3 regions of the Hathewaya limosa genome follow, and region 3 is predicted to be linked to each of the others. Evidence: riboswitches for the same ligand, from Rfam matches in the RefSeq annotation. Region 3 holds a riboswitch; each other region holds the start of a gene.
The links. Region 3 has a riboswitch for cobalamin ahead of QOZ93_RS05440 (sirohydrochlorin cobaltochelatase). Riboswitches for the same ligand answer to the same signal wherever they lie in the genome.
Positions count from the first base shown of each region.

Region 1: it holds a riboswitch for cobalamin, as region 3 does, so the genes downstream of both, QOZ93_RS11305 (ABC transporter substrate-binding protein) here and QOZ93_RS05440 (sirohydrochlorin cobaltochelatase) in region 3, are expected to answer to the same signal.
Region 2: it holds a riboswitch for cobalamin, as region 3 does, so the genes downstream of both, QOZ93_RS08525 (ABC transporter substrate-binding protein) here and QOZ93_RS05440 (sirohydrochlorin cobaltochelatase) in region 3, are expected to answer to the same signal.

Region 1 is NZ_JAUSWN010000021.1:36,417-40,588, reverse strand. Features, by position in the region: gene QOZ93_RS11320 (pyruvate, water dikinase regulatory protein) at 1-314, opposite strand, end outside; gene QOZ93_RS11315 (alpha/beta hydrolase) at 577-1,524, shown strand; gene QOZ93_RS11310 (hypothetical protein) at 1,508-1,672, shown strand; cobalamin riboswitch at 1,866-2,041, shown strand; gene QOZ93_RS11305 (ABC transporter substrate-binding protein) at 2,242-3,696, shown strand; gene QOZ93_RS11300 (FecCD family ABC transporter permease) at 3,765-4,172, shown strand, end outside.
Region 2 is NZ_JAUSWN010000013.1:46,961-51,132, forward strand. Features, by position in the region: gene QOZ93_RS08520 (FecCD family ABC transporter permease) at 1-983, opposite strand, end outside; gene QOZ93_RS08525 (ABC transporter substrate-binding protein) at 1,068-2,096, opposite strand; cobalamin riboswitch at 2,210-2,388, opposite strand; gene pepV (dipeptidase PepV) at 2,665-4,062, opposite strand.
Region 3 is NZ_JAUSWN010000007.1:79,372-83,543, forward strand. Features, by position in the region: gene QOZ93_RS05435 (3'-5' exonuclease) at 1-1,077, shown strand, start outside; cobalamin riboswitch at 1,467-1,648, shown strand; gene QOZ93_RS05440 (sirohydrochlorin cobaltochelatase) at 1,852-2,691, shown strand; gene QOZ93_RS05445 (cobyric acid synthase) at 2,774-4,172, shown strand, end outside.

The DNA of each region.
Region 1 (4,172 bases), on a different contig from region 3:
TATTCTGGCATTTCTCCAATAAGGCTAGAAGTTACATTCATAATAGGTCCTAAAACGTTTACTATAGCAATACCTTTTCCTATACAACGTTGAGTTAAAAACTCTCTAACATCGGCTAAGACTATAGTGGAAACTATAATAACTTTTTCTTTTGAGTCCAAAGAATCTATAAATTTACTAACGGTCTCCATGGTTTTCATATAAGATATTCTTTTTACGGTGATTTTAGTTTTAAATTGACATGCGGCTGCTAAAGCAACCCTTTCTGCTGTTTCTCCAATGGAATCTGATATGGCGTACATAGTAACAGACATAATATCTCACCTCATTTTTATATTAAAAGTTTATGTAATTTTTATAATTTAAATAATTCCTAATTATTATTATAAACTGTAATCAAGTATATAGTCTATTAAAAAATTATAATTTGATTAATACTTAAATTACTTATGTTTATGATAGTTTATTCCAATTTAGAACTTAAAAAGTAAAAAACATACATGGACTTTATTCGACAATTTATGATAAAATTAAAATGTAAACAAATAATGAATTTTATATATAAAGGAGTCGAGAATGAATCTAAATAAAAATACTAGAATCTTAAAAACGAAGTGGAGTAAGTTTATAATCGCATTTATTATATTAACTATTTTAAGTACTTTTTTTGTGTCTCTTTATATTGGACTAAAATTGGTTACACCTAAAAGAGAAGAACTTAGTAAGTTACCTAAAGACTATGGTCTAGTTTACGATAATATATCCTTTAATAGTAAGTATGATAATGTTTTATTAAAGGGGTGGTGGATTCCAGCACAAAATAATGGACAAACCAAGGATAGTAAGAAAACAATTATTTTTTCACATGGATATGGAGATAGTAAAGCATTACTTGATATTTCCGTATTAAATTTAGCAAAAAAATTATGTAGTGAGGGATATAACGTATTAACATTTGATTTTAGAGCTGAAGGTGAATCAGAAGGAAAATATGTTTCATTAGGAGCTTTTGAAAAATATGATCTTTTAACAGCTGTTGATTTTGCTAAAAATAATAAGCACTCTCAAAAAATAGGACTAATTGGGTGGTCTATGGGAGCTGTAACTTCAATTTTAGCTGGAGCAGAAACAAAAAATGTACAAGCTGTTATTGCAGACAGTCCTTTTTCTAATTTAAAAGATTACCTTAAAGAAAATCTACCTTATTGGTCAAATCTTCCTAATTTTCCTTTCACAAGAATTATATTAGCTATACTTCCTAAAATAGTAAAGGTTAATATTGAAGATGTAAATACTTTAAAAGCAGTTACACATTTTACAGATAAAGATTTACTTTTAATTCATAGTAAAGATGATAAAGCTATATCTTATAAAAACAGTGAAAAGCTATATGAAACTTGTAAGGATAATAAACATATGAAATTATGGCTTACTGAAAAGGCAGATCATATAAGATCATATAATTTATATAAAGATAAGTATGAAGAGAATATATTAAAGTTTTTAAATGATAAACTTAAATAGAAACCAAACTAAAAAAGCTATTTCTTTTAGAAAGTTAATTTTCTACAAAGGAATAGCTTTTATTTTATATGCTACTAAAAATTTAGTTTCTGTTACATTATTTCATGGAACTATAGATATTATATGCTATATACAGAATATATTTTAGAAATATAAAATTTTATATATTTTAAAATTTAACATAATAACTAATTTAAGTAGTATAAATTACAAAAACATTAAATAAAATTAAAAAAATATACAAATATAGTCTTACTAAAAAATAAATTTATAAAAATCTACAAAAAACATTGAAATATTGAAATATTAATACTATAATGTGAATTGTTTGATACAAAAATTTAATATTTTATGTTTTAGGTACCTTTTATAGGTATAATAGGGAAAATGGTGAAAATCCATTACAGCCCCCGCTACTGTAGACGGTTACAACATCAAAAATCCACTGGGTGAAACTGGGAAGGATGATGAAGGACATGCCGTAAGTCAGGAGACCTGCCTAAGATATTGTACATATAAATTTCGGAGGGAAATTCAAGTGTATCACAGTAAAATAATAATTATGCTATTAATATATTATGTAGGGTAGATGTAGGTAAATCGTAATTTTTAGTATAATGGCGTATTAAGTGGTGATATAAAAAAACTTCCGTTTTGCGGAAGTTTTTTTATTTATAAATTATAATGTTTATTATAAAACTTAAGGGGGAAAAGGTTGTGTTAAAATTCAACAAAAGGTTAAGCAAATTACTTGCATGTTTAGCTTTATGTACAGCCGTTAGTGTGGGTGCCATTGGATGTTCTTCAGCAAAGGATGAGTCTAAAAATGCTAAAGCAACTATGGTTGTAAATAATGAAAAAACATCAAGTACAGTAGAAACAAAAATAGATGGGGATAAGATTTTTGTTTCACTAAAAGGAACGACTGAATATTTTAAGGGAAACTTTAAATTAGATGGAAAAACAGCTACTGTAAAAATAGGTAATGATACAATAACTGTTAAAGCAGATAGCAAAGAAGCTACTGTTAACTCAGAAAAATTAGAGCTAAAAGAAAATTCGAAATATTCTGATGAAGATATATATGTACCAATTGAATTTTTAAATGATTCCATAGATGCTAGATTTACCTACAATAAAGAAGGTAAAAATTTAAGTATAAAAACTGAAATGCCTTTAAAATATACAAAAGCATTTAGTGTTAAATATCTTAAAGGTGGACTTAAAAAGGTTGTAGATGGAGATAATAGAACATTAATTTTAGTTCCTGAAGGAAAAGAAGTACCAAAGGAATATAAAAATGAAACTATAATAAAAACTCCAGTTAAAAAAGTTTTATTAGGTTCAACAACACAAGGATGTTTATTAAGAGCTATCGATGAGCTTCCAAGTGTTTGTGCTACAACATCAGATGCTAGTACATGGACTATAGAAGAGATAAAAAAAGGTATGGAAGATAAGAAAATTGAATTTGTTGGTAAAAGTTCAGCACCAGATTATGAAAAGATTTCAACTATAAAACCAGATTTAGCTGTAGTTTATAGTGGGCCTGCTGGAGAAACTAAACTTATAGATAAATTAAAGGAATTAAAAATAAACTACGTTGTAGATAATGAATATTTAGAAGAAGATCCATTTGGAAGAATGGAATGGGTTAAGTTAATGTCTGCATTCTATGATAAAGAAGAAGCTGCAGAAAAGTACTTTGAAGATTCTATAAAGAAAGTAGAAACTGCATCTAAAAGCATAGAAGGAAAAGAAAAACCAAAAGTAGTTTGGGCTTCAGTATTTAAAGGTCAAGTATATGTTCCAAAATCAGATTCATATGTAGCAAAAATGATTGAACTTGCAGGTGGAGATTATGTATTTAAAGATAAAAATCTTAAAGATACAAAAATAAGTTTAGAAGAATTATATAATGAAGCTAATAAAGCTGATGTGTTTATTTATTCTTCAACAAAGGATTGGAATCCATCACTTGAAGGTATAGTTAAAAAATCTCCAATTCTTAAAAAATTAAAGGTTGTAGAGGATAAAAAGGTTTGGTGTTTCCATCCTGATTATTGGCAATCAATAGATAAAACTGACGAGTTAATAGAGGATTTAATGAAAATATTTGTACCAGGTTCCGTAAAAGGTGATGTTAGACATTACATTAAATATGAAAAATAAATTATTTTTAAATAAGATAATGGGATATATTCTCATTATCTTATTTTATAAGCTACATAGGAGGAATTATGAAATTCGTTAAAAAATCTAAATTGAAATATAAAATAATCTTTTTAACACTTATTATAATAGGAATAATAACCTTTGGTTTTTGTATTGGATTAGGTTCTGTAAAAATTAAATTACCAGAGGTATTTAATATATTATTAAACAAAAATGCAGTAGATAATCCTTTTTATAATATTGTATGGGATATAAGATTTCCAAGGGCCTTAGCCGCTTTAATTGGTGGTTCAGCACTTGCTACAGCAGGATTATTACTTCAAATCTTTTTTAAAAATCCAATTGTAGAACCTTATGTTTTAGGTATATCCTCTGGTTCTACCTTAGCTGTAGGACTTGTGATTCTTGGAGGATTTACACTTGGATTTGAATCAGTTTCACCATTTGTCCTATTCATATCAGCTTTTATTGGT
Region 2 (4,172 bases), on a different contig from region 3:
AAGAAAGGTGCTCCAATTATTGAGGTAATTATCCCTATAGGCATTTCAGCATTAGGTACTAATGATCTTGCCATAACATCAGTCCATACTAAAAATATTGCCCCTACTAATGCACTTATAGGAACTAATTTTTTATGATCTGTTCCTAAAATTATTCTAACTACATGTGGAACCATTAGTCCTACAAATCCAACCATACCAGCAACTGATACAATTACTCCAGTGATAAATGAAGTAATTAAAATATAACTCATTCTATGCTTATTTAGATCTGTTCCTAAAGTTATAGCTGTTTCATCTCCCATAAGCATTAAATTTAAAATTCTAAATTGAAAAATAAAGTAAATTACTCCTACTATAGTTGTTACTAATGGAAACAATATATTTTCCCACGTAGCAGATGCTAAACTTCCCATTAACCAAAAAGTAACACTTCTTAATTTTTGTTCATTAGGTGCTATATATATAATAAAACTTGTAAAAGATGAACATATTGTACTAATTACAAGTCCAGATAATATAAGTTTTACAGAAGACGCTCTTCCCTTTATATTGGCTAATCCAAAAACAAACATAGCTGCTAAAAAGGCTCCTAAGAATCCCATAACCCCTACAGAATTAGGTCCAAAAATCCCATTTACTCCTATTAGTATAGCAAATGTTGCTCCTAATGAAGCTCCAGAAGAAATACCTAATGTATATGGATCAGCTAATGGATTTTGGACTATACTTTGCATAACTACCCCTACTACTGATAATCCCATACCCACTATAAAAGATAAAAGTACTCTTGGAAATCTAATAAGCCATATTATTTCATATGCCATTCCCACTTGTTTATTAACTTTTTCTACACCTGGCAGCTTAAAAATATTATATACAAGAACCTTAAATACTTCTGAAAGCTTTATATCAACCTGTCCTAGTGTTATAGAAATTAGTATAGAAAAAATTAAAACTACAATTAATACTGCTAAAATCATTATAAACTTACATTTTTCTTTATATAAGGATTTTTTTATTTCTGCACTTGTTTCGTTCACTTAATTCACCCTTTAATAATTAGACTATTTAATTAAATCTGGATAGAAACCTTTAGCAAATCTATCTAATCCATTAATTATTCTTACTCCACCAGCATATGTTTCTGCAAGAGGTGTATCTATTACCTTATTATTTTTTATTGCATTTACTTTTTGAAGTGCCTTATTCTTTTTCATTTCATCTGATCCTTTATTGTCTGATTTTTGCATTTCATAATTTATTAATACTATTGCATCTGGATTTATTTTTAATATATTTTCTACACTTAAATCTCCACCTTTTGGAGCTGCATTTATTCCGCCTACTTTTTCTACCATGTCACTTGCTAAAGATTTTTCTTTATAAGCATAATATTTATTATTTTCTCCAGCTTCCACAATTAACACTTTAAGTTTTTCTTTTCCTTTTGTTTTATTCTCTACTTCTTTTACTCTATCTTCAATTTTTTTAACTAATTTCTCTGCTTTATCTTCAACATCGAATATTTTTCCTATATCTTTTATATCCTTACATGCATTTTCAATAGTTGCCTTTTTCATTATTCCTGAATTTCTTTGAATAAATGTATTAACGCCTCTTTCATTCCATGATTTAACTGTTCCTAAGTTTTTATCCATAAATACACTTGACCAACCAAAAAGTAAATCTGGTTGTTTGCTAAGTACAACTTCTTTTGATGGATACTTTTCAGATAATACAGGTATCTTATCATATTTTTCTTTTAATTCTGGTAATATAGGATTATCTAAATATGATGTACCTATCATGCAATCCTCTAATCCTAGTGTTAATAATAATTCTGTTGGTGGTTCATTAGTTGTTATAACTTTTTTAGGTTTTTCCTTAAAAACTACCTTTACTTCATTACCATCTTCATCATAATTAGTAATTTCTACTGGATAATTGGATTTCTTTTCTTGCTTTTGTTCAACTTGTGCATTTTGTTTTTTATCCTCAGTCTTACTTTCTGATGATTTAGTCCCACATCCACTCATTAGTACAGTAACAATACTTAAAGAACATATTAAACTAATTAATCTTTTATTCCTCATATTTTTCCCCTTCTCACCCTTATTTTTATAAATAAAAAAACTAGTCATAGAAAGAATGGCTAGTTTAAATATAACAATGTAACAAAGTAAACTAGTACTTCCCTCCGAAGTATAGATTTCCATTCACTAAGGCAGGTATCCTGACTTAAGTTTCTTCCTACTACCCTAACCTTCCCATTTTCACAGTGGTTTTATACAAGGGGTTCGTCCACTTTTACAGTAGCGGGGGCTGTGATGGATTTTAACCATCTTCCCTATTAATCTAAAAAGAACCTTAATGATCTCGTATTCAATTTTATATAAAATATTACAATTATTCTTATAATACATTGATATTTTATCTCAAACAAAAATGCTTGTCAACAAATTATAGCACTTTCATCTTAAAATTTCCTATATATAACTATATATAAGTTTTTATAACTACTTAAACAAAAATCGCTATTATTTTATCTAAAATAATAGCGATTAATAATTTATTTGATCATAAATTTTTATTTAACAACATCATGAATACATGTATTAGCTTTTATTTCGCAAGCTCATATAATGCATGTGTATTAGATCTTTATTTCGCAAGCTCATATAATGCATGTGCATATATTTTTGCATTTAATATTAAGTTATCTACTCTTATATATTCATTAGCTTGATGAATTGTAGATTCTCCACCTGGGAATATAGGTCCAAATGCAAGTGTGTTTGGAATTTCTTTTGCATATGTTCCTCCACCTATAGATAATAATGTAGCTTCTTTACCAGTTTGTTCTGTATAAACTTTTTGCAATGCTTTAACAAGTGGATGACTTTCTTCAAAATATAAAGGTGCTTGATATGCAAAATTTTCAATTGTAAAATCAGTACCTTCTATTTTTTTCTTAAATGGATCCATCATATCATCAAGTTTATTTGTTACTGGATGTCTTATATTTAATGTAAGATCAGCTCTTTCTTCTGTCATTTTAATAACACCTACATTAAATGCCAATTTTCCTGATACTTTATCTTCTAAATAAATTCCAAAAGATTCACCAGAAGTTTCAGTTCCAATATTATTATTTAAGAAAGCAATATATTGATTTATTTCTTTACTTGAAAATTCTATTTCAGCTAAAAATTTAATTAAATGCATTATAGCATTTTTTCCAAGCCAAGGAGTACTTCCATGAGCTCCCATTCCTTTTGCTTTAACTAATATGCCATTTTCTTTCTTTTCTAGTGATAATTCATAAGATGTTTCTTTTATAAATTTCTCTAATTTATCAGTGATTTCTTGTTGATTGTTAGTTTCTATTAAAGCTTCACAATAATCTGCAACTACATTACCTGCTTGACCACCTTTAATGTGTTTAAGAATTACATCTCCATTTTGTTTTTCCTTAAAACATTTAACTAAGTCTAAATCAACAATTCCTTTTTCTCCATTTATTATTGGATATTCAGCATCTGGAGTGAATCCTAGAACAGGAGGTTTTTCTTTTTTTAAATAACGTTCTAACTCATCACTACCAATTTCTTCACTTGTACCAAATATAATTCTAATTCTTTTTGATATCGGTAATCCTAAATCCATAATAGCCTTAGCACCATATAATGTTGCTATTATAGGTCCTTTATCATCTAAAGCACCTCTTCCATATAATTTTCCATCATGTATTTCGGCTGCATATGGCGGATGAATCCATCCATCTCCCTCTGGTACTACATCTACATGTCCAAGTGCAGTTATATATTCTTCACCAGTACCAAACTCTGCATATCCAACATAGTTATCTACATTTACTGTTTTAAAGCCTAATTTTTTTGAAACTTCTAATACATGTTCTAAAGCTTTTACTGGTCCTTCACCAAAAGGCATACCATCTTTAGCCTGTGATTCATCTGCAACACTTTTGATTCTTATAGACTCCTGAGTTGTTTGAATAATTTGTTCTCTCATCTCATCAATTTTTTTATTTAATTCCATAATATTTCCCTAAAATCGCTTTTAGGTACCCCCTTTCACCGTTAGAATTAAGATAAAGTTACAATTTAATTAATATTGCCACAATTCTAGTATAATGTTTATATAGACAG
Region 3 (4,172 bases):
GTTCTATGCTATAATAAAACTTTAGCTGCATTTCTTAAAAATTCTATAAGTGGAACAGAAGAAACTAATAATATTGAAGTAATTCATATGCATGGATGGATTAATAAACTATCAAAAAAAATAGGATTTAAAACGGCTGTTTATGATGAGGATATTACCAATAATATTTTACAAATTAATGAATCTATAATAAAAGAACTTCCTAAATATGATGCTATTTTAATTGATGAGGGACAAGATTTAGAAGCGGAATGGTTTAGATTTATAGTTAAAAATTTAAGAAGTCCAGAACATAGTCATCTTGTAATTGCATTAGATGGAGCACAAAATCTTTATAATAGAAAATATACATTTAAGTCTTTGGGAATAAAGGCAGTTGGAAGAACAATTATACTAAAAGAAAATTACAGAAATACAAGAGAGATTTTAAAATTATCTAATAACATCTTAATGGATAATGTAAAAAGTTGTGGTGAAGATGATAATGATTTTATAATTGAAACTAATTCAATTATAAGAAGTGGTGGAACTCCGAAAATAGTTCAATGTGAAAATTTTCAGGATGAGATAGAACATATAATCAATAATATTATTGATTTAAAAAGAAAAAATATACAATATGGAGATATGGCTATTTTATATCCCTACGGAAAATATAAAGGTATGGAATATGCTAAAATAATTAGAGAAAAATTAAAAGAGAAATCTATAGAATATGATATATTAAATAAGGATTATAATAAGTATAGTTTTAACACAGATAAAAATAGATTAAACATATCTACTATATATAGTGCTAAAGGATTAGATTTTTCAGTAGTTTTTATATGTGGAATTAATGATGGATTGCTAAAAAGAAAAGAAGCATCAAAAAAGTTGTTATACGTAGGAATGACAAGAGCTAGAGATATATTAAATATAACATATAGTGTTAAAAATGAACTTACAGAATTGATAACAAAAGATTATAAAGTATTATATGAGGTTAATGAAATAGAGGAAAAAGATATACAGAAAGAAAAAATAAAAGATGAACCTAAAGGCTTTTTAAAAAAATTAATTAACATGTTTAAGTAATAAATATTAAATTATATTGTAACAAATATTTTGATATTAAATTGAATTAGGTGTGAAAATAAAAGATTTAAAAAATAAAACTATTTTTAAATCTTTTATTTTTTAATGTAACTTAAAAATAATGAAAAGCTATTATATTAATGAATAAAGTATATTAAGCTTGTAAAACTAATCTTAATATGTATGAAAGAAATTTTAATTACTTTCATATATTGAGTTTATACGATATTGTATCTAAATTTATAAAATTTGTAGATTGTTTTATAATTTATAATGGAAAATTATTTTTACTTAAAAATAGTAATATTGACATGAATATAAACTTAATATAAACTTAATATATAAGAATAAAATGTCTTAATTAGGTTGAAATTAAAATGAAAAACTTAATATATAAATAAATTTTAGGTTTCTTATAAAAGATGAAAAGGGAAAGTGGTTTAAATCCACTACAGCCCCCGCTACTGTAATTGATGACAAACTTTGCATTACCACTCTTAAAATTAAAAGGGGAAGGGCAAAGGGAGAGTGAATCATAAGTCAGGAGACCTGCCTAAAGTTTTAGATATCTGCATTCGGTGGGAATTGCAAGTCTAAAAATAAAGATAAATTTTATACCATAAGATAAAAAATAGAAATATTAAAAATAAGTATAAAATTATAGAAATATTTTTGGAATTCCTCAACTAATGTTGAGGTTTTTTTATTTATACAAATAGAAGAGGAATTAGAGGACCTAAAATATAGCATTACATTTTTAAGGAGGGTTTTATTATGAAAAAAGCGATTTTAGTGGTTAGTTTTGGAACAAGTTATGAGGAAACAAGAAAAGCAACTATTGAAGCTATAGAAAATAAAATAAAAGATATCTATAAAGATTTTGAGATAAGAAGAGCGTTTACATCTCATATTATTATAAATAAATTAAAAAAAGTATATAACATGCAAGTTGATACTCCAGAGGAAGCATTAGAGAAGTTGGCTAAAGAAGGATTTGAAGAAATTATGGTTCAACCTCTTCATTTGATACCTGGGGAAGAATTTGATTATGTAAAAAATACAATTACTCATAAGTATAAAAAATTATTTAAAAGAATTGAAGTTGGCAGACCTCTTTTATATTTTAAAGGTGAAGATGATGAAATGCCAGATGATTATACATTAATGGCAAGAGCATTAAAACATCAAATAAAAGATGGAGAAACAGTACTATTAATGGGTCATGGTTCTGCACATTATGCAAATGCTGTTTATGCATGTTTCCAATGTGTACTTCAAGATGAAGGAATGAACAATGTTTATATTGCAAATGTAGAAGGATATCCTTATATAGATAGAGTAGTTGGATTAATGAAAAAACAAGGGATAAAAGAAGTTACCCTAATGCCATTTATGTTAGTTGCTGGAGATCATGCACAAAATGATATGGCAGGAGATGATGATGATTCGTTTAAATCTATATTGGAGTCAGAAGGAATAAAAACAAAAATATATATGCATGGACTGGGTGAAAATGAAAAGGTTCAAAACATATATCTAACTCATCTTCAAGATGCTATAGACGAAAAATATAAAAATTTAGGTAAAACTAAAAAAGGCATGGGAAAAAAATAAAGATTATATATATATATGTATAAAAAGGTTAAGGGTTTATAAAATTTATTTAGCTTAGAATGAAAGGAAGCGACTGTGGGTTATGGCTAGAATAATGTTACAAGGAACAGGTTCATCAGTTGGAAAAAGTATTTTAGTTACTGCATTATGTAGAATTTTAAAACAAGATGGTTATAAGGTTGTTCCGTTTAAGTCACAAAATATGAGTTTAAATTCTTATATTACATTAGATGGAAAAGAAATGGGAAGAGCTCAAGTACTTCAAGCATATGCTTGTGGAATGGAACCAGAAGCTTATATGAATCCTATTTTACTTAAGCCAACTGGAGATAAAAAATGTCAAGTCATTGTTAATGGTAAAGTGTGGGGCAATACTACAGCAATGGAATATCATAAAATGAAACCTCAATTTAGTGAAATGTTAAAAAAACAATTTGAAGAAATGGAGAGCCAATTTGATGTGGTTGTTATGGAAGGTGCTGGTTCCCCAGCAGAAATTAATCTAAGAGAAAATGATATTGTAAACATGGGAATGGCAGAACTTGTAGATGCACCGGTACTTTTAGTTGGAGATATTGACAAAGGAGGAGTTTTTGCATCTCTTGCAGGAACGCTTTTACTTTTCAATGAGGAGGAAAAGAAGAGAGTAAAAGGTACTTTAATTAACAAGTTTAGAGGAGACGTAGAAATTTTAAAGCCAGGACTTACAATGCTTGAGGATATAATACATAAGCCATCTTTAGGAGTTGTGCCTTATTTTAAATTAGATTTAGAAGATGAAGATGGAGCGGTAAATTTAAATAAGAAAATAACTGCACCTATTGATGTTGTTGCAATTAGACTTCCACATGTTTCAAACTTTACAGATCTTGATGCATTGGCAATGGAAGAGGATATATCAGTAAGATTTGTAGATAAAAAAGGAGAACTTGGAAATCCTGATTTAGTTGTTATCTTAGGAAGTAAGAATACAATTGAAGATTTAAAATTTATAAGAGAAGCTGGAATTGAAGAAGAAATTAAGAATTATGCTAATAAAGGTGGCATGTTAATTGGTATTTGTGGTGGATACCAAATTCTTGGAAAGTCCTTAAAAGATCCTTATAAAACAGAATCAGATCTAGAGGAAATAGAAGGAATGGGACTTTTAGATATTGAAACTATTTTTGAAAAAGAAAAGGTGACAACAAGAGTTGAAGCTACAAGTATTAATAAAAGTGTTAAAGAAACACCTTTCCACAGTTTTAAAGGTGATATATATGGTTACGAAATTCATATGGGAGTATGTACTTATGGGGAACATGCAACACCGTTTTTCAATATAGAGAAAAGAAATAAAGAGACTACTAACTCTTTTGATGGCGCAGTAAATGATGAAGGAAATGTTATGGGAACCTATATCCATGGTGTTTTTGATGGAGTTAATTTTAGAGAACATATTTGTAATATTTTAAGAAATAAAAAAAATATTCAAGTTAGAA